Regions from separate parts of the Neisseria sp. HMSC15G01 genome, predicted to be linked through region 1. Evidence: predicted binding sites of a transcription regulator. Region 1 holds the regulator's gene; the other holds the start of a gene.
The links. Region 1 encodes sigma-54, which starts transcription at its own class of promoters, with help from an activator protein. Its sites were predicted from a motif close to CTGGCACGCTTCATGCTT; they were not measured.
Positions count from the first base shown of each region.

Region 2: HMPREF3139_RS02675 (pilin) is a predicted target of sigma-54. The motif match lies at 3,364-3,381, and genes of this name have one in related genera.

Region 1 is NZ_KV792654.1:80,284-90,615, forward strand. Features, by position in the region: gene pgi (glucose-6-phosphate isomerase) at 1-581, shown strand, start outside; gene ftnA (non-heme ferritin) at 752-1,249, opposite strand; gene ftnA (non-heme ferritin) at 1,266-1,751, opposite strand; gene HMPREF3139_RS11135 (hypothetical protein) at 2,662-2,835, shown strand; gene HMPREF3139_RS00645 (AmpG family muropeptide MFS transporter) at 3,097-4,374, shown strand; gene raiA (ribosome hibernation-promoting factor, HPF/YfiA family) at 4,448-4,762, opposite strand; gene rpoN (RNA polymerase factor sigma-54) at 4,812-6,167, opposite strand; gene lptB (LPS export ABC transporter ATP-binding protein) at 6,352-7,086, opposite strand; gene lptA (lipopolysaccharide transport periplasmic protein LptA) at 7,157-7,687, opposite strand; gene lptC (LPS export ABC transporter periplasmic protein LptC) at 7,668-8,249, opposite strand; gene HMPREF3139_RS00675 (KdsC family phosphatase) at 8,246-8,782, opposite strand; gene HMPREF3139_RS00680 (KpsF/GutQ family sugar-phosphate isomerase) at 8,849-9,823, opposite strand; gene tal (transaldolase) at 9,958-10,332, shown strand, end outside.
Region 2 is NZ_KV792669.1:314-10,645, forward strand. Features, by position in the region: gene HMPREF3139_RS02665 (helix-turn-helix domain-containing protein) at 1-174, shown strand, start outside; gene glnD ([protein-PII] uridylyltransferase) at 194-2,752, shown strand; gene HMPREF3139_RS02675 (pilin) at 3,545-3,994, shown strand; gene HMPREF3139_RS02680 (pilin) at 4,099-4,572, shown strand; gene HMPREF3139_RS02685 (Lrp/AsnC family transcriptional regulator) at 4,975-5,457, shown strand; gene HMPREF3139_RS02690 (DUF1415 domain-containing protein) at 5,575-6,171, shown strand; gene HMPREF3139_RS02695 (YbaN family protein) at 6,186-6,545, shown strand; gene HMPREF3139_RS02700 (sodium:proton antiporter) at 6,988-8,406, shown strand; gene HMPREF3139_RS02705 (Na(+)-translocating NADH-quinone reductase subunit A) at 8,746-10,089, shown strand; gene HMPREF3139_RS02710 (NADH:ubiquinone reductase (Na(+)-transporting) subunit B) at 10,092-10,332, shown strand, end outside.

The DNA of each region.
Region 1 (10,332 bases):
GCAAACAGCGTACTTCAGACGGCCAACCCGTTTCCTGCACCACCGGCGGCATTGTCTTCGGCGACGAAGGCGTCAACTGCCAACACGCCTACTTCCAGCTTCTGCACCAAGGCACGCGTCTGATTCCCGTCGATTTCATCGTCCCCATGACCACAATCTACGGCAACCACCGCCAACACCGCTTTACCGTTGCCAATGCCTTCGCCCAAGCCGAAGCGCTGATGAAAGGCAAAACCCTAGACGAAGTGCAAATCGAATTGGCCGCCCTACCCCAAGACGAACGCGACCGACTTGCGCCGCAGAAAGAGTTTCCCGGCAACCGCCCGAGCAACAGCCTGCTCATCGACAGCCTGACACCTTTCAACCTCGGCATGCTGATGGCGGCTTACGAACACCGCACCTTCGTTCAAGGCGTAATTTGGCGTATCAACCCCTTCGACCAATGGGGCGTGGAATACGGTAAAGAACTGGCCAAAACCATCGAACCCGAACTCGAACGCGGTACGCCGGCACACGACAGCTCTACCAACGGTCTGATTGCCTTCTACCGCAACTGCAACGCAGCATCGAAGGCCGTCTGAAAATAAAATATCCGTAAGACAAACACTCTGCCTGTCTTACGGACATTTCAAAACCTAATCGGCGGTAAGAATGAACCGTTAAAGCACCGCACTTTTAGACAAAAGTAGCTAGATTTTGATATAAAAAAAGGCTAAATCGATAATGACTTAGCCTTTTTCATCAGACTTGATTAGTTGTTTGTTGTTAATGCGCCTAAATCTTTATCAACTAAGAACAAACCTTTACCATCTTCACCAAGAAGATTTAATTTATCCAAAATTCCACTGAATAATTTTTCTTCTTCATGTTGTTCAGCCACATACCATTGTAAGAAGTTAAAGGCAGAGTAGTCTTTCTCTTCAAAAGTTCTACCAACTAATTCATTGATTTTAGAGGTAATTAACTTTTCATGTTCATAAGTTAATTCAAGTACTTGTTTCAATGATGAAAATTGATGAGGTGGTTCATCAATTTGTGTGATGATAGCCAATGCGCCGGTCTCATTTAAATAAGTGAAGAGTTTACGCATATGCTGCATTTCCTCAGCCGCATGCTCTGATAAAAATTTTGCAGCTCCTTCGAAACCTTGTTGTTCGCACCAGGCGCTCATTTGTAAATATAAGTTAGAAGAATAAAACTCTAAATTCATTTGATCATTTAATAGTTTAATCACGCTATTTGATAACATTTTATTTCTCCTATTCTTATAAAGTTTTTAATTCACGATCAATGTAGTAGAGCGCTGTACCACTTTCACCAAGAAGTTTGAATTTATCAACAATACTGTTAAATAATTTTTCTTCTTCATGCTGTTCAGCTACATACCATTGTAAGAAGTTAAAAGTAGAGTAATCCTTTTCTGCAAAAGTACTCTCAACTAACTCATTAATTTTAGATGTCACTAGTTTTTCGTGTTCAAGTGTTGTTTCAAAAACTTCTTTTAATGAAGCGTAATCGTGTTTAGGGGCGTCAATTTTACCTAACAAAGGCATTCCACTGGTTTCGCTCACATAAGTAAACAACTTTTGCATATGTTCCAATTCTTCATCGGCATGACGAAGTAAAAATGCTGCAGCGCCTTCATAACCATGTTTATGGCACCATGCACTCATTTGCAAATAGACATTTGATGAATACAACTCGAGATTAATTTGTTCGTTTAATTTTGCTGTAATTGACTTACTTAGCATAACTAACTCCTTTTCTCAATGCGGTTAATAGATGTATCACAATAAAAAATTTGTATTTGCGGATGAATTTTACTCATTTTATTGAGAATAGTCAATTTTATTTTATCAATTTTTATGTAACCCATTAATTTAAAAGGATTTTAAAAATAAATCATTCTCATTTGGTTCAATTTAATGAAATGAGTTATCAATATCTCCTTTGCCTAAATTCTCTAGAGAAATGATGAGGTGTTGGAAGGAGAATCGTAGATTTCCAAAGTTTTTTGCTCTCACTTATCAACTCCAAAATACTGGATAAATAGAAAACATGAAAATTCAATGTTTTTTATAGAATTACGCATCAAAGCGATATAGTTTCAAAGTAGGTTATCCTTAATATTTGAATGTGACAATTACCATTTATTATTTAACATAATATACATATTGTTGAAAAATCTACTGGTTAACTTCAATCAGGGAAAGCATGAAGAAGTTAGGAAGTTGGTTGGAAAGTTGATTAGGGTAGATTTTATTCAAATGAAAGACTAGGCTATGAAATCAAAATTTGTGTATAAGTTACTGGTAATTTCAAAGTACCTGTATATTTTAATTTGTATATCAATACCAATCGTTTTTATTTATGAAAGCTACCAAGGAGATAATGTTGATTTTATGATTTATATTCATGCTTTTATTATTTTTTCCATATTGGGTGTATTGACTCAATATTCTACATCTAATTTTTTTGAAAAGGAAAAATAACATGATTGAACTATCCATTGAGGATCTGGAACTAATTTATGGAGGAGGCTTAGGAGAGAGAATCCTTCAAGGAGGAGCAAATGGTGCATAAATAGGGGGATCAATTGGTGCAGGTATTGGTCTGGGTGTCGGTATAGCTTTTGGCAGTATTCCTGCCGGACCAGCTATTATGGTCGGTGGCACAATTGGTGCTGCTGTTGGTGCTGCAACTGGTATGGGTGTTGCAGCATATGAGTATTACCAAGAAACTCAGCCTAAAGGGACAGTAACGATCGGTCCGATTTCTGCTTTTGCTGTGGACAAATCAGGAAACGGCTACACTGACGGCACAAATTACCACTGATATTTCTCATCGTTCAAACGATCTCTAGGGGTCGTCTGAAACTTTCTTAACTTCAATTTTATGAATACACCCAAGCAACCCTTCTTCCGTCCTGAAGTCTCCGTTGCCCGCCAAACCAGTTGTTCCAACAAAAGGCCGTCTGAAACTTAATTTGTCAAAGTTTCAGACGGCCTTTTATTATTCAATAAAGATAGCAGAAGTTGATTCGCCATATCCCCCATCTTTGCTACAATATCCCTTTTCTTTTTTATTGATTCCACTATGACAACCGCACCCCAACCCAGCACTTGGCGCAAGATTTTTTCGCGCAAAATGCTGATCTGCATTTTCACAGGCTTCACTTCGGGGTTGCCGCTTTATTTTCTATACAGCCTGATTCCAGCATGGCTGCGTAGCGAACACATTGATTTGAAAACCATTGGACTATTTGCATTGATTGGTTTCCCCTACACTTGGAAATTCATCTGGTCACCTCTTTTGGACACCGTACGCCTGCCATTTTTAGGTTTACGGCGCAGTTGGATGCTGATTACCCAAATAGCACTCCTATTGCTTTTGGCTTCCTATGCATTTGTCCGACCGCAAGAACATTTATCCATCATCTTAGGCTTAGCTTGTGCTACAGCATTCTTCTCCGCCAGCCAAGATATTGTGATTGATGCATTCCGACGCGAAGTACTGTCAGATGAAGAATTGGTATTAGGCAACTCGCTGTATGTGAATGCCTACCGTATTTCTTCATTAATTCCGGCCTCATTAAGTCTGATTTTGGCCGACAGATTGCCTTGGTCAACCGTCTTCATCATTACTTCCCTGTTTATGATCCCAGGTTTACTTGCGACCTTGTTCATAGCACGCGAGCCAGATCACTCAACTCTTGAAACCAAAGGCTTAAAAGAAACCGTTATCGAACCATTTCACGATTTCTTTACCCGCCAGAGTGTGAAGCAGGCTTTGACTATTTTGGCGTTCATCTTGCTGTATAAACTGGGCGACAGCATGGCAACTGCTTTGGCTCAACCGTTTTATCTCGATATGGGCTTCTCTAAAACCGATATTGGTCTGATTGGAAAAAACGCAGGTTTATGGCCGGCTGTAATTTTTGGCGTTATCGGCGGCATTTGGATCACCAAACTTGGGGTTAATCGTGCTCTGTGGTTATTCGGTTTGATACAGTGGGTCACCATTTTAGGCTTTGCATGGCTGGCAAGCTTCGGACATTTTGACCATGTCGGTGCATCGGAACGAATCTTTTTAGCGGTTGTAATTGCGGCTGAAGCAATCGGCGTCGGCTTAGGCACAGCAGCGTTTGTCTCGTATATGGCGCAACAAGCCAATACGGCATTTACGGCAACGCAATTAGCCCTTTTTACAAGCCTATCTGCCGTACCGCGTACATTTATGAACGCAACGGCAGGCTATCTGATTGAAGCGATGGGTTACTTCAATTTCTACTGGCTGTGTTTTGCTTTGGGCATACCGGGCATGTTGCTGCTGTTTAAAGTGGCACCGTGGAATGGTCAAAAAGTGAGTAACTAGATTGCCAGTCTAAAACTTCTAGCAAAACAAAAGGCCGTCTGAATATTCAGACGGCCTTTATCATACAAAAACTTTATTCTGCTTCAGGTTTGACAGTGCTGCGGACATCGCCGCTTTTTTCTTTATGTTTCAAAACAGCGCGGTCGAGCTTGTCCATCAAAACATCAATCGCGGCGTACATATCCTGCTCAATCGCTTCAACGTGCAAATCTTTGCCTGCCAGATGCGCATCGGCTTCGGCTTTTTGATTGACTTTTTCCACCGAGAGCGTAATGGTCACAGAGATGATGTTGTCGGCGTGGCGATTGATTCGTGCCAACTTGTCGGAAACATAGTTTTTGATGGCTTCGGTAACATCAAAATTCAGACCGGTGATTTTCAGATTCATGATACAGCTCCTTCGGTTGATTAGTCCGTCAAAACGGATCGGAATATATCTACTCGGTAAATTTTCGTTTGTGTGCCGGTGGTATGTCTAATGATTCTCTATATTTAGCAACTGTACGTCTGGCGATTTCAATGCCGCGTTGTTTTAATAATTTGACGAGGGCCTCGTCCGAATAAGGTTTGCTGCTGTCTTCGCTTTCAATCAGCTGGCTCAAGACAGCTTTGATTGCGCCTTGACTGAACCCTTCGCCGTCATCATCGGCATTGACTGCCTGTGTGAAGAAATAGCGTAACGCAAACAGGCCGCGCGGGCAAGACAAATATTTCTGGTTGGCAGCGCGCGAAATGGTGCTTTCCGCCAAACCCAATTCGGCGGCGGCATCTTTCATCAGCATGGGCGACAGGCCGATTTCTCCGAAGATGAAAAAATCTTCCTGATTTTTGACAATATACTCGGCAAGGCGGAGGACTGTGCTTTTGCGCAGTTCCAAAGAATCAATGCGCTGTTTGGCTTCACTGATTTTTTCCTTCCACTTCGGCGCGCCCTCTTCCGCCGATTTCATCAGGTCGCAATATTCCTGATTGAGCTGCAGCTTCGGCCAAGCCGCCTCGTTGCTGATGACTTCCCAGCCGTCCTTGCCCTCTTTGACCCAAACGTCAGGCTGAATATAAGGTGTAGGCGTGGCAGAGGCGAAACCGTAGGCCGGATAGGGATTGAGCTCGGCAATCATATCGAGCGCGGCTTCTATGGTTTCGCTGTCGGTATCGGGATAGAGTTTGCGGAAACGCAGAACGTTTTGTTTGCGGTTTTTGCCTAACTCTTGAAGCGAACTTTGCACCAAATGCGCGGCCATTTGTCGGGCAGGAGAAGCCGGCAAACGCATTAATTGCAGCATGAGCGACTCGGTCAAATCGGCCGCCGCTACGCCGGGCGGCTCAAAGGTTTGCAATACATCCAGCGCATTTTGCAGGGCTTCTTCGTCCAGCATCCAATCCAACGGCGTGTGGTAGATGATTTCTTCGAGACTGTCGGTGAGGTAGCCTTGTTCATCCAAAAAATCAATCAAGACGTGAACATAGGCCGCTTCCACTTGCGAGAGCGGATGCTCGCACACTTGGGCATGCAGATAGTGTTTGAAATCCTCTTCTTCGGCGATGTTGCTCCAAATATCTTCGGCATCGTCGCCACTCAACTGCTGACCTGCGCGCGGCATGGTTACCGCACGGTTGAGCCCGCTATCGGCAAACTCATCAGTTTCCGGACGCTCAAGCAGAGGATTGTCCAACAACCAGTCTTCCACTTCGCGCTCAAGCTCAAGACCCGACATCTGCAAGATGCGCAAAGACTGCTGCAGCCGCTGGTTGAGCTGCTGGGTCTGTTTGAGTTTAAGGACGAGTGAAGACATAGCGTTTTTTTTCGAAGTGTATAGATAGTTTTTCAGACGGCCTTTGTACGGAGGGCCGTCTGAAAAACTAGGTTATAGGTATTATATTTGTATTCTTAGTAATTATTTCAATATTTACAGTTACCCTCAATTGAAATGAGAGCCTCGTGTGAAACCGGTTTTACGATTGCCGTCAAATATGCATTCAATATTTGAAATTTTCACCCAAGTAAACCGAACGGACTTGTTCATTGTTGACCAAGTCGTCCGGCTTGCCTGAAGCCAATACCGTACCGTCGCTGATGATGTAGGCACGGTCGCAGATGCTGAGGGTTTCGCGCACGTTGTGGTCGGTAATCAATACGCCAATACCGCGTGATTTGAGGAACTCGATGATTTTCTGAATATCGATGACGGCAATCGGGTCAACGCCGGCAAAAGGTTCGTCCAACAAAATGAAACGCGGCTGCATGGCCAACACGCGCGCGATTTCGACACGGCGGCGTTCGCCACCGGATAAAGACGGCGCGGGGTTGTTGCGCAGGCGTTCGATGTTCAAATCGGCCAACAGTTTTTCCAGTTCGGCATCGATGCGGCTTTTGTCCTTCATGCTGATTTCCAAAATGGCGCGGATATTTTGTTCCACGGTCATTTTGCGGAAAATCGAGGCTTCCTGCGGCAGATAGCCGACGCCGAGGCGGGCGCGTTCGTGAATGGGCAGGTGGCGCAACTCTTGTCCGTCCAGCATCACGCTGCCTGCATCGGCGGCAATCAGGCCGACAATCATGTAAAAGCTGGTGGTCTTACCTGCGCCGTTGGGGCCAAGCAGGCCGATGACTTCGCCACTTTCGATTTCAAGGGAGAAGCTTTTGACGACTTGGCGTTTTTTGAAACTTTTTTGCAGGTCTTGAACCACAAGACGGCTGTTGTTTGCGCTCATATTCTGTTGACTTTCGATATTGACCTCAGGCCGTCTGAACCTTTTTCAGACGGCCTTTTTGTGTGTTTTCTTATTTGTTTTTCTGCGTGCTGGACGGCTGGATGACCACGCTGACGCGGCCGGATTTGGCGGCGGATTTCACACCGGATTTGGCGCTGCCGTTAATGGTGTAAACCTCGGTTTTAGTGTTGTACGTAATGACCGCACCTTCGGCTACATCGCCGCCGCGCTGTACTTTGGCATTTCCGGACAGGGTAACCAGGTTGGCTGCGGAAGAATACGTTACAGTATTGGCTTGGCCGTTGACCACGCCTTTACCGCCGTCCAACTCTTGGCTGAATTTGACGGGAGAGCCGGTGGCTTTCATCAACTGCTCGCTTTTGTCGTTGCGTGAAACGGTTACGCTGCCGGCACGGATATTGAGCGTGCCTTGTTTGATGATGACGTTGCCGGAAAAGGTGGTGCTTTGGTTGTTTTGGTCAAGCGAGCCTTGGTCGGCTTCGATTTGAATCGGCTGCTTGCTGTCGCTTTGCAGGGCAAAGGCCGGGCTGGCGGCAAAAACGGCAACAAGGGCTAAGGTTTTACAAATTTTTTGTATCATAAATTGTGGCTTTCACTTTGGAAGGGAAATTCAGCAAACCGGTTTTGTGGTCATAAGTCATGCCGTTTGCCTGACCGCCGGACTGTCCGTATTGGAAAGTAACGGGGCTGTCGGTATGGGCGTATTGCGCCTCGGTATCGACATTCAAACGTTCGGTTTTGACGATGCCGGCCAAACGCTTGGCATCTGCTGCTTTGTTTAAGACAACATTCTGTTCAAAAACGACTTTTTTGTTTTGAATATTGTATGCTGCCTTGTCGCTGCCGACTTCGTACAACAGGCTGCCGTCGCGGTAAAACGAAAGGTGTGGTTTATCCAAATGCACATCCGCGCTATTCGGATATTGGACGGCATCGACCGCACTCAGGTTTTCTTTCAGACGGCCTTCTTGGTCAAAACGTTTGCCGTTGATACCTTTCATCGAATATTGCGGCTCATTCGGATTGAGGACGACTTCTTCGACCTGCACTTCGCTGATGCGGCCGAGCCACGCCGCCAATGCGCCGAGTGAAACGGCCAACACCAGCGGAAAAGCGATTCCGTAACGCCATCTGATTTTCATCGTACATACTCTTTCAAAGCAGGTTCAAGCGTACCTTGCGCCTGCATAATCAAATCGCACACTTCACGCACCGCGCCTGCGCCGCCGGAACGTCGGGTTACATAATGGGCGTATTGCAAAGTAAACCAATGCGCTTCAGGGACGGCGACCGCCAATCCGCAACGCACCATCACGGGCAAATCGACAACATCGTCGCCGACAAAGGCGCACTCATGCTCCTCCACACCGGCCTGTTCGCGTAATTGGGCATAGGCGGCACGTTTGTCGTGAATGCCTTTGAAGTAATAGTTGATACCGAGCTGCTTCACGCGGATACCGACGGAAGGCGCATCGCGGCCGGTAATAATCGCTGTTTGCACGCCGCCGGCCTGAAGCATTTTCAAACCGTGTCCGTCCAAAGTGTGGAACGATTTGATTTCTTCGCCGTTGTCGCGGATAAAAATGCGGCCGTCGGTCAAAACGCCGTCTACATCTAATATCAGCAGTTTGATACCTAAAGCGCGTTGTTGCAGGTCGGAAGAGAGGTTTTGCATAAGGTTTCCTTATTTCAGACGGCCTATTCTAGCATAAGGCCGTCTGAAAACGTTTTTGCCGTCGATTCAGACAATTCGTGCCATCAATAAATCGTGCATGTTCAGCGCACCAATCAGCACGCCGTTTTCTTCGACCACCAGCAAACCGTTCACATGGCCGCTTTGCATGGCTTTCAAAGCTTCGGTGGCAAGGCGGTCGGCAGAGATGGTTTTCGGAGAGGCGTGCATGATGTCGTCCACTTTCAAACCGGCAAAGCTGTCGCGTTCTTGAAACAGACGGCGCAAATCGCCATCGGTAAATACGCCTTTCAGACGGCCTTCGGCATCGGTTACCGCCAACATGCCCAAGCCTTTTTCACTCATGCGGACAATGGCTTCTTTCAACGGCGTACCCAACAAAACGGCAGGCAGGGCTTCGTCTTTGTGCATGATATCCGCCACGCGCAGCAACAGGCGCTTACCCAAGCTGCCGGCCGGATGGCTTAAAGCAAAATCGTCCGGCGTAAACGCACGCGCCTGCAGCAATACCACTGCCAGCGCATCCCCCAACGCCATCACGGCGGTCGTACTGGAAGTCGGCGCAAGGCCGAGCGGGCAGGCTTCTTTGGAAACTGCCGCGGTAATATGGATATCGGCATGACGCGCCATGGTCGAAGTCGGATGAGCAGTGATACAAATAAGCGTGATGTTTTTGCGTTTCAACGCCGGAATAATCGCTGCAATTTCATCGCTTTCGCCGGAATTGGAAATGGCAACCACGACATCGTGGTCCACAATCATGCCCAAATCGCCGTGCGCTGCTTCGGCAGGATGGACGAAAAACGCAGGCGTGCCGGTGGAAGCCATGGTTGCCGCCATTTTGCGGCCGATGTGTCCGGACTTACCCATGCCGGTAATGACCACCCTGCCCTTGCAGTGCAACAACGCTTCCGCCGCACGGACAAAATCATGGTTCAAAGCCGCCGCAATTTCACGCAAACCTTCGGCTTCCGTATCCAATACATCGCGCGCCCAGTCGAGATAAAGTGTGTTTTCCGCCATCAAAGCCGCCTTTCGTGCTTGAATTTAGGTTTGTTTTGCCCAAATTAATCGGCTGTAAACTGTTCAAATTCATCGAATCGGCGTAGCATTACCGCCACTTCACAAACAAACCTATTATGTAAAAGGAATCAGAGATGACTATTTTATCGGACGTTAAAGCATTAGGACAACAAATCTGGTTGGACAATCTCTCCCGTTCGCTGGTACAAAGCGGCGAATTGGCAGAAATGCTGAAGCAAGGTGTGTGTGGCGTAACTTCCAATCCTGCCATTTTCCAAAAAGCCTTTGCCGGAGACGCCCTGTACGCCGATGAAGTAGCCGCGCTCAAACAGCAGGACCTGACCCCGAAACAACGCTACGAAACCATGGCGGTTGCCGACGTACAAGCCGCCTGCGACGTGTGCCTTGCCGAACATGAATCCACCGGCGGCAAAACCGGCTTCGTCAGCCTCGAAGTTTCGCCTGAATTATCCAAAGACGCACAAGGCACGGTTGAAGAAGCGCGCCGC
Region 2 (10,332 bases), on a different contig from region 1:
CAATGCGGACTTGACCGCACCTACGTCTCCGCCGTCGAGCGCAAACGCTGGAACATCGCCCTTTCCAACATCGAAAAAATCGCATCCGCACTCAAAATCGCCCCTTACAAACTCCTTCTTCCGCCGCAAGAGATGCTCCGCCAAATGACCGAGCCTGCCGACACCCAAGCCTAGTTCACAGCCAGACACCATCATGACCGCCGCCCAACAAGCCATCCAAACCTACCGGCAGCAAAAAGCCGCAGCAGAAACTGCCTACCGCAAAAACAACCGCCCTACCGCTTACTTCCGCGACCATATCGCCGCGGCCGAAACCCTGCTGCAAACCCTCTGGCAAATCCATTTTCCCGACAGCAACGACATCAGTCTCATTGCCATCGGTGGCTTCGGGCGTTGCGAACTCTACCCCCATTCTGACTGGGACTTAGCGATTATTTCCTCGACCCCATTTTCAGACGGCCTGCAACAGCAAACCGCCCAATTTATTCAAACCCTTTGGGACGCACGCCTCAATCCGGCCATCAAAAGCGGCAGCATAGAAGAAATCCTCCAAAGCACCCAAAACGACATTACCGGCGAAACCGCCTTTCTTGAAGCACGCCACCTACAAGGCAATGCCGACCTTACCGCACAACTTCTAAACAAACTCAACACACGCCGCGACACAGCCGCCTTTATCGAAGCCAAACTCCTCGAAATGGAGCAACGCCACACCAAATCCCAAGGCACAGGCGCACAACTCGAACCCAACATCAAAACCTGCCCCGGAGGCCTGCGCGACATCCACACCCTGATTTGGACAGCCAAAGCACAAGGCATAGACAGCAACCCCACCGCCCTCGTTACCGCCGGCTTCCTCACCCGCGCCGAAGCCGGCATGCTGGCCCATGGCTACCGCCGTCTCGCCAACATCCGCATTCACCTCCACCTTACCGCTGACCGTCCCGAAGACAGACTGCTTTTCGACTACCAGTCCCAAGTCGCCGAAAGCTTAGGCTATACCCAACCCGACATCCGCGGCCGAAGCGAAGCCCTGATGCACACCTTCTACCGCGCCACCAAAGCCATCAAACAACTCAACGGCATCCTCATTCCGGTTCTCAAAAACCATCAAACCCCCGGCCGTCCCCAACATATCCACCCCATCGACAACCACTACAAACGCATCGGCCACCAAATCGCCGCCAACGACCTTGCTCTGTTCGAGCAAAACCCCGAACACATCTTTACCATCATCCAAACCATGCAGGAGCAAAACATCACCACCATCGAGCCGCAAACCCTGCGCGCATGGTGGGCGGCCACACGGAAAATCAACGCCCGTTTCACCCAAAATCCAGAAAACCGCCGCCGCTTCATCCAATTCTTCAAACACGGCACCGGCCTTACCCAAACCCTCCGTTTTCTCAACCTCTACGGCGTATTGGGCCGCTATCTCCCCGCATGGGAAAAAATCACCGGCCTGCTCCAACACGACCTATTCCATATTTACCCCGTAGACGACCACATCCTGACCGTCGTCCGCAATATGCGCCGTCTCGCCATCGAAACCCACAGCCACGAAATGCCCGAAGCCAGCGCCATCATGCAGGCCTACCCACGACCACACGTCCTCTACACCGCCGCCCTACTGCACGACATCGCCAAAGGCCGTGGCGGCGATCACGCAAAAGAAGGCATCAAAGACGCCCAACAATTCGCCGCCAACCACTACTACACCGAAGAAGAAAGCCATCTCCTCGCATGGCTGGTTGAAAACCACCTGCTCATGTCCACCGTTGCCCAAAAAGAAGACATCCAAGATCCCCATGTCCTCCAAGCCTTTTGCCGCCGTATTCCCACACGCGAATACCTCGACGCACTCTATCTGCTTACCATTGCCGACATCCGCGGCACCAACCCCAAACTTTGGAACACATGGCGCGCCAGTCTGCTCCAAACCCTCTACCACAGCACCGCCGCCGTTTTAAACAGCAAACACCACGATCCCGAACGCCTCCCCAACCGACGCGAACAAGCCTCGACCGATCAGCTCACGCGCGCGGCCGTTCCCCTCAAAAACCAACAAAAACTCCGCCGCATCCTCGGCAGCGCATACTACGTCCGCCATCAAACGCGGGAAATCCTCTGGCACACCGCAAACCTCGCCTACGACACCCAAAGTCCGGCCGTCCGCAGCCGCATCCTTCCCCAAAGCAACAGCCTTCAAGTCATGGTGTTCATGCCCAATGGCGACCGCCTCTTCGCACGCCTCTGCCGCATTTTCAGCAGCCACCGCTTCGACATCCAAGCCGCCCGCGCCTTCATCACCGAGCACGACTACATCCTTGACACCTTTATCCTGCAACTCCCCGACAATCTCCCGCCCGAAGAATATCCCGACCGCCAAAGCGCACTTGAAGCCGAACTCAACAGCTTCATCCACGGCAATACCACCGTCCAAAAACAAAGCGGCCGCCCGCACATCAGCCGCCGCATCCGCCACATCCCCATTCCGCCTACCGTAATCATCACCCCCGAAGAAGATTATCCCGGCTGGCACACCATAGACATCACCGCCGTCAACCGCCCCCACCTCCTCGCCGACATCGCCGAGACCTTCTTCGCCCACAACATCAGCCTGCGCTACGCCAAAATTACCACCTTGGATCAGCGCATTGAGGACAGCTTCATTACCTACAGCCCATCCCTGCAAGACCCGCAAATCCAAAACACCCTAAAGCAGGCATTGGTCGAAGTCTTAACCCCATAAAGGCCGTCTGAACATCTTAAAAACATAGGGTGAGCATTTTTTGCTCACCCTAATCGCACCCAAAAATATAAACATCCTGAATATACCCTTCTCAAACACTCAAGAAATCCAAAGCCTTAAAATTCGAAACCAAAACTTCCTTCTGACATAAAACTACATTCTAAAATCATAACCCATATGGATATAATTTCAGTAACAAATTTTCATTCACCTATTATGCCAAATCCCCTTCAAAAATCCTTCCTTCCAAATTTTTTCCTTATCCGTATTCAAACAAAATACGCATAAAAAATAAAACTCATAAAAAACAAAAAAATAAAATCAAAAAATATTAAACTCACCGATTAATCCATAAAATCACCACCCATCCAAATCAATTAACATATTATTGAAACAAGATTAATTTCTGACAAAAAACGTCACATGACCAAACTCGCACACACTCCCTGTCACAAAAAACACAAAACTGACAAAAAACGTCAACCCCCTAATTTCTCTAAAATCCTGAAACTTTCAAACAAAACATCACAAAATTTAAAATTTTAAAAATAATCCCAATAAAAACAATAAATAAAAAATAAAAAATAAATTTTTTAATCAATTTTGCGCACTTGGCACACCGACTGCTTGAAACAACACGTCCGATAAGGCCCAAGCCTCAAAGCAGCAAGCCCGACGGAAGCTGTATATTCCTTCTTACTTATGGTTTACTCATAATACATAGTGCCAAGCACATTACGGACTTTTTACTTAAACACAATTATTCACACTTTCAAACTGGAGTTTTAAACAATGAAAGCAATCCAAAAAGGTTTTACCCTGATCGAATTGATGATCGTCATCGCGATTATCGGCATCTTGGCAGTTATCGCCCTGCCTGCATACCAAGACTACACTGCACGTGCTCAAGTTTCTGAAGCCATCTCTTTGATGGAAGGTCAAAAGTCTGCTGTTGTTGAATACTATGCAGATAAAGGTAAATGGCCTAAAAATAATACAGAGGCTGGTATCGCAGCACCTACCGATATTAAAGGTAAATACGTTGCTCAAGTTGCTGTAGGCACAAATGGTGTTCTGACTGCAACAATGAAAAATACTGATGTCAATAATGATATTAAAGGTAAAACAGTTATGTTATCACCTGATGTAACTGGTAATGCTACCTCTTCTAAAGGTTCTTTCACTTGGACCTGTAAGAAAGGTACTGTTGATAGCAAATTCTTGCCTTCTTCTTGCCGTTAATAATTTGTTACCAACAAATTTAAAAGCTTAAAGAGCAAATCCCATAATGTGATTATGGGATTTGCTTTATAAAAATAAAAAAAACTTAAAAACGATACGCTCAAATGAATACCCCATTTCAAGCCCAAAAAGGTTTTACCCTAATTGAGCTGATGATAGTTATCGCCATCCTCGGTATTCTGGTTGTTGTCGCCATACCCACTTATCAAAACTATATCGGTAGGGCGCAAGCCTCCGAAGCACTATACCTTGCCGACGACCTGAAAACCGAAATCAGCATTGCCTCAGCGGTAAATAATCGCCTGCCCAATGCAGAGGATGTCAGTAAACAAGGCTCAATCGGCGTTACCGCTCAACGCATCGGCGGCACATACATCCAAAACGGTGGCGTAACTGTAGAAGCAGATACAGGCAAAATCAGCATTCCTTTCGATAAAGGGCAAAACAAAGGCAAAGTCCTGACCCTGACCCCTTATCGAAATCATAACGATTCGACTTGGTTGCTCAACTGGCAATGCGGCGGAACGCTGGATCCGATAATGGTTCCCGCCATGTGCCGTGACAACTCACACGGATAAGAAGCAAGCATATACCCTAAGAAAAACACACAAATACATTGCAAAGAAAACACCCCAAACAAAGCCAAATACAAACGCGGAAAGCGAACAAACCAAAAGAACAAAACTCTCCAAAACAAGGTCCTTAAGAGCCTGAATGATCACATTACGAAAATAAATGCCGTCTGAAATCATTTTCAGACGGCCTCTTTATATCCAATCCTAATATGACATAAAACTTTGGTCTTGATTAGTTTCAGACGGCCTTCATCTTTTCACCACTACATAAAACAAATTCGCAACACCCCTGATAAGACAATTTGTCGCACATCTGAACTCAATATATAATTTAACCATGCAAGTCTTTATTTTTAAGCATTTTTCATTTTCAAAACATATATTATCGACACTGGGAGAACCATCATGCCTCATCTAAACTTGGACAAAACGGATTTAAAAATTCTGCAGGTTTTGCAGGAAAATGGGCGGTTGAGCAATGTTGAGCTTTCTGAAAAGGTGGCGCTCTCCCCTTCTCCCTGCCTGCGCCGTCTCAAACAGCTTGAAGATGCTGGCATCATTCAAAAATATGCCGCCCAGCTTTCCCCTGTCTCTTTGGGCTTGGGTTTGCAGGCTTTTATCCGTGTATCGATTAGCAAGGCAAAAGATGCGCGCGAGGATTTTTCCGAATCTGTCCGCGCTTGGCCGGAAGTATTGAGCTGCTTTGCTTTAACGGGCGAAACCGATTATCTGCTCCATGCCTTTTTTACCGATATGAACGCGTTTTCCCATTTTGTTTTGGACACGCTGCTTTCGCACCACGGCGTGCAAGATGCGCAATCAAGTTTTGTGTTGAAAGAAATTAAAAACACGACTGCTCTGCCTTTGGTTCATTTGGTTCAGGATTGATGATTTGAAACCGATAAAGGCCGTCTGTTTTTCAGACGGCCTTTTAAATTCCAATGGTTTGCTTTCATGTCCATACACTTGTATACTTTTTAAGAATAATTCACATAAGCTTTTACTATGACTGACACCACCCATCTCGATAGCAATACTGTTTCAGAACATACCAAACAATGGCTGGAAAAAGCCGTTATCGGGCTGAATCTCTGCCCGTTTGCCAAAGCGCCGCACGTTAAAAACCTGGTTCGCATCGTTGTCAGCGAAGCCCGTCATTTGGATGGTTTCCTTGAAGACTTGGATCGTGAATTGCAGCTTCTGGGCAATACGCCCGCTTCGGAATTGGAAACCACTTTACTGGTTCATCCAACGCTGTTCCCTGATTTTGAAACCTTCAACCAAATGTTGGAAATCGCCGATGATGCCGTTGTAGAAAACGAATTGGAAGGCATTGTCCAAATTGCGCCGTTCCATCCTGACTTCCAATTTGAAGGCACTGAAGCCGACAACATCAGCAACTACACCAATCGCTCACCCTACCCGACTTTGCACTTGATTCGTGAAGACAGTATTGCCAAAGCGGCTGAAGCATTTCCCGATGCCTCGGCAATTTTTGACCGCAATATCGCGCTGCTGGAAAAAATGGGGCATGAGGGCTGGGATAAATTAGACATTCCGCGTTGTCCATTTCCACATCACAAGCCGTCTGAAAACAAATAATTGGTGACGGGAATATGGTTCGCTATTTATTGATTTTTTGCGGCGCATTGTCGCTCGTCTTGGGCATTATTGGCATTTTCCTGCCATTACTGCCGACTACGCCTTTCATTTTATTGACCGCCGCCTTCTGGGCAAAAGCTTCGCCGCGCTTTCACAATTGGCTGTATCATCACCGCCATTTCGGCCCGATCATACAAAACTGGGAAAATAACGGCGCCGTGCCACGCAAGGCAAAATTCTTCGCTATCGGCATGATGGCCCTTTCTTGCCTGTTTATGTTTTGGCAATTTCCAGAACGCTGGTGGATGGGTGCCGTTTCATCAGTCTTCTGTAGCTGCGTGGCAGTGTGGATGTGGTTACGGCCGGAGGCATAAAATAAAACAGGTGGGCATTTTCGCTTACCTGTTTTTTATTTTCACACCTAATTTATCCATTAAAACAATCAGTAAGGACTAAAACACCCTATTTCATCCTCATTTTTCAGACGGCCTCCATTTATTCAATCAAATGTAAATTTTAGCTAAAATTAATTCAAAGTATTTTTTCGATAGCATTATTTTCAATATTTCAAACTCCTGTTTCAAAAACATTTTTTTACTACTTTCGACTACTTCCCTCCCTTTTATTTCTTTATTTGTATCAACATTTCTTTTGATTCCAACACTCTAAACCGTCCCTTAACACTTGCTTTGCGTTATACTTTCCCCTGACACCACCGCGCAGTTCGTCTGGATATTTTCAGACGGCCTGAATATTTCACCGCCGTGCTTTCTCAACGAAGTTCCTCACGGCGCAACAGAATAAAAAGGAAATACTATGCGCTATCTCTCATTTTTACTGCTTCTTGCCGCCTTTCCTGCTGCGGCATCCGATTTTGACGGCTCATCCGCAAGCCTGCTTTGGGGTCTGCCGTTTGCACTGATTCTCTTGTCTATTGCACTCGGACCTCTGTTTTTCTCCCATACTTGGCACCACCACTTCGGCAAAATTACGGCGTTTTGGACGCTGCTGTTTTTAACTCCATTCATCGTAACCTTTGGTTTCGGAGCCGGCGTACATACCGTTGCCCATGCATTGGTTGAAGAATATATCCCCTTTATCCTGCTGCTTTTGGCGCTCTATACCATTTCAGGCGGTATTTTTGTCAGCGGCGATTTGCATGGTTCGCCTAAATTGAACACAATCCTGTTGGCAGTCGGTACGGCTTTGTCTTCCATCATGGGGACAACAGGCGCGGCGATGCTGATGATTCGTCCGCTTTTGAAAGCCAACCATAAACGCCACTACCGCGTTCACATTGTGATTTTCTTCATTTTCTTGGTGGCAAATATCGGCGGTGGTCTGACTCCTTTAGGCGATCCTCCGCTGTTCTTAGGATTCCTGAAAGGCGTAGATTTCATGTGGACGGTCAAACACATGCTGATGCCTGTATTGATCAGTTCTGTGGTTTTACTGGCCGTTTTCTACATCATCGACAGCCGACACTTCAACCGTGAACAAAGCGAACACCTTGCTCCTGCTCCTTCCGATAAAGAAGAAAAAGTCAAAATTTACGGCAAATGGAATTTCCTGTTGCTGGCCGGTGTAGTCGGCGCGGTTTTATTGTCCGGCTTGTGGAAACCAAATCATCCGGGCTTTGAAATCTTGGGCAGCCATTACGCCTTGCAAAACCTGATGCGCGATGGCATTTTGCTGGCTTTGACCGCCGTATCTTGGATTATTACGCCCAAACAGGTACGCGCAGGCAATGAGTTCAACTTCGAGCCGATTGCCGAAGTGGGCAAACTGTTTTTGGGTATTTTCATTACCATTTCCCCCGTCTTGGCGATTTTGAAAGCTGGTGAAACAGGCGCATTGGCTTCTGTTGTTTCTTTGGTTCACGACGCGGCAGGCAATCCGATTAATGTGATGTATTTCTGGATGAGCGGTTTGTTGTCGGCATTCTTGGATAACGCGCCGACTTATTTGGTGTTCTTCAATATGGCCGGTGGCGATGCCCAAGCTTTGATGACAGGCCATCTGTTCCATTCGCTGCTGGCAGTATCCATGGGTTCCGTATTTATGGGCGCGCTCACTTATATCGGTAATGCGCCGAACTTCATGGTCAAAGCCATTGCCGAACAACGCGGCGTACCGATGCCTTCCTTCTTCGGCTACATGGCATGGTCGGTAATTGTATTGGTACCGCTGTTTGCCCTGCATACGATGATTTTCTTCGTTTGGCAGCTCTTTTAAAACTTAGAGGCCGTCTGAAATTCAGACGGCCTTTTATTTTCAGCTATATCATCAAATATAGCGTTTAAATATCAATCAGTTAAAAATTATTTCCCTTAACACTCGATTACACATTCCTCCTTTTTTCCCAATTTTCCCGTAAAAATAAGCGTAAAACTGACATAAAGCAGCCTATACCTGATAAAATCTAAAGCTTTGTTGTTTGCGTTTATTCATTGTTTTTATAGCAAACCTCTGCTTTTTTTTAGACGGCCCACCCTTTGTTTCAAAGCATTACATGCCGTCTGAAAAAACAATCCGACATCCGAATCTCAACCCACCAAAAAGTAACGCATCCTTATGATTAAGATAAAAAAAGGCTTAGACCTGCCTATCGCAGGCAGACCGGAGCAAGTCATTTATGACGGCCCGGCCATTACCGAAGTCGCGTTGCTTGGCGAAGAATATGTCGGCATGCGCCCCTCGATGAAAATCAAGGAAGGCGAAGCCGTCAAAAAAGGCCAAGTGCTGTTTGAAGACAAAAAGAATCCGGGCGTAGTATTTACCGCTCCGGCTTCAGGCAAAATCGCCGCGATTCACCGTGGCGAAAAGCGCGTACTTCAGTCAGTCGTGATTGCCGTTGAAGGCAACGACGAAATCGAGTTCGAACGCTACGCACCTGAAGCGCTGGCAAAATTGAGCAGCGAAGAAGTGCGCCGCAACCTGATTCAATCCGGTTTGTGGACTGCGCTGCGTACCCGTCCGTTCAGCAAAATCCCTGCCGTCGATGCCGAGCCGTTCGCCATCTTCGTCAATGCGATGGACACCAATCCGCTGGCTGCCGATCCTACAGTCATCATCAAAGAAGCCTCCGAGGACTTCAAACGCGGCCTGTTGGTATTGAGCTGCCTGACCGAGCGTAAAATCCATGTGTGTAAAGCAGCAGGCGCAGATGTGCCGTCTGAAAACGCTGCCAACATCGAAACACATGAATTTGGCGGCCCGCATCCTGCTGGTTTGAGTGGCACGCACATTCATTTCATCGAACCAGTCGGTGCGAACAAAACCGTTTGGACCATCAATTATCAAGATGTAATTGCCATTGGCCGTTTGTTTGCAACAGGCCGTCTGAACACCGAACGCGTTGTTGCCCTGGGCGGCTCTCAAGTCAACAAACCGCGCCTCTTGCGTACCGTTTTGGGTGCGAAAGTATCGCAAATTACTGCGGGCGAATTGGTTGATGCAGACAACCGCGTGATTTCCGGCTCAGTATTGAACGGCGCGATTGCACAAGGCGCGCACGATTACCTCGGCCGCTACCACAATCAGATTTCCGTTATCGAAGAAGGCCGCAGCAAAGAGCTGTTCGGCTGGGTTGCGCCACAACCGGACAAATACTCCATCACGCGCACAACCCTCGGCCATTTCCTGAAAAACAAACTCTTCAAGTTCAACACAGCCGTCAACGGCGGCGACCGCGCCATGGTACCGATCGGCACTTACGAGCGCGTGATGCCGTTGGACATCCTGCCTACCCTGCTCTTGCGCGATTTAATCGTCGGCGATACCGACAGCGCTCAGGCATTGGGTTGCTTGGAATTGGACGAAGAAGACCTCGCTTTGTGCAGCTTCGTCTGCCCGGGCAAATACGAATACGGCCCGCTGTTGCGCAAGGTGCTGGAAACCATTGAGAAGGAAGGCTGATTATGGGCTTGAAACATTTTCTTGAAAAAATCGAACCGCACTTCCTGCCGGGAGGCAAACATGAAAAATGGTATGCCCTCTACGAAGCTGCGGCGACGATTTTCTATACATCCGGCGCGGTAACGCGCAAAGCGGCCCACGTCCGCGATGCGCTCGACTCCAAGCGCATGATGATCTTGGTGTGGCTGGCTTTGTTCCCTGCCATGTTCTACGGTATGTACAACGTCGGCGCACAGGCATTCG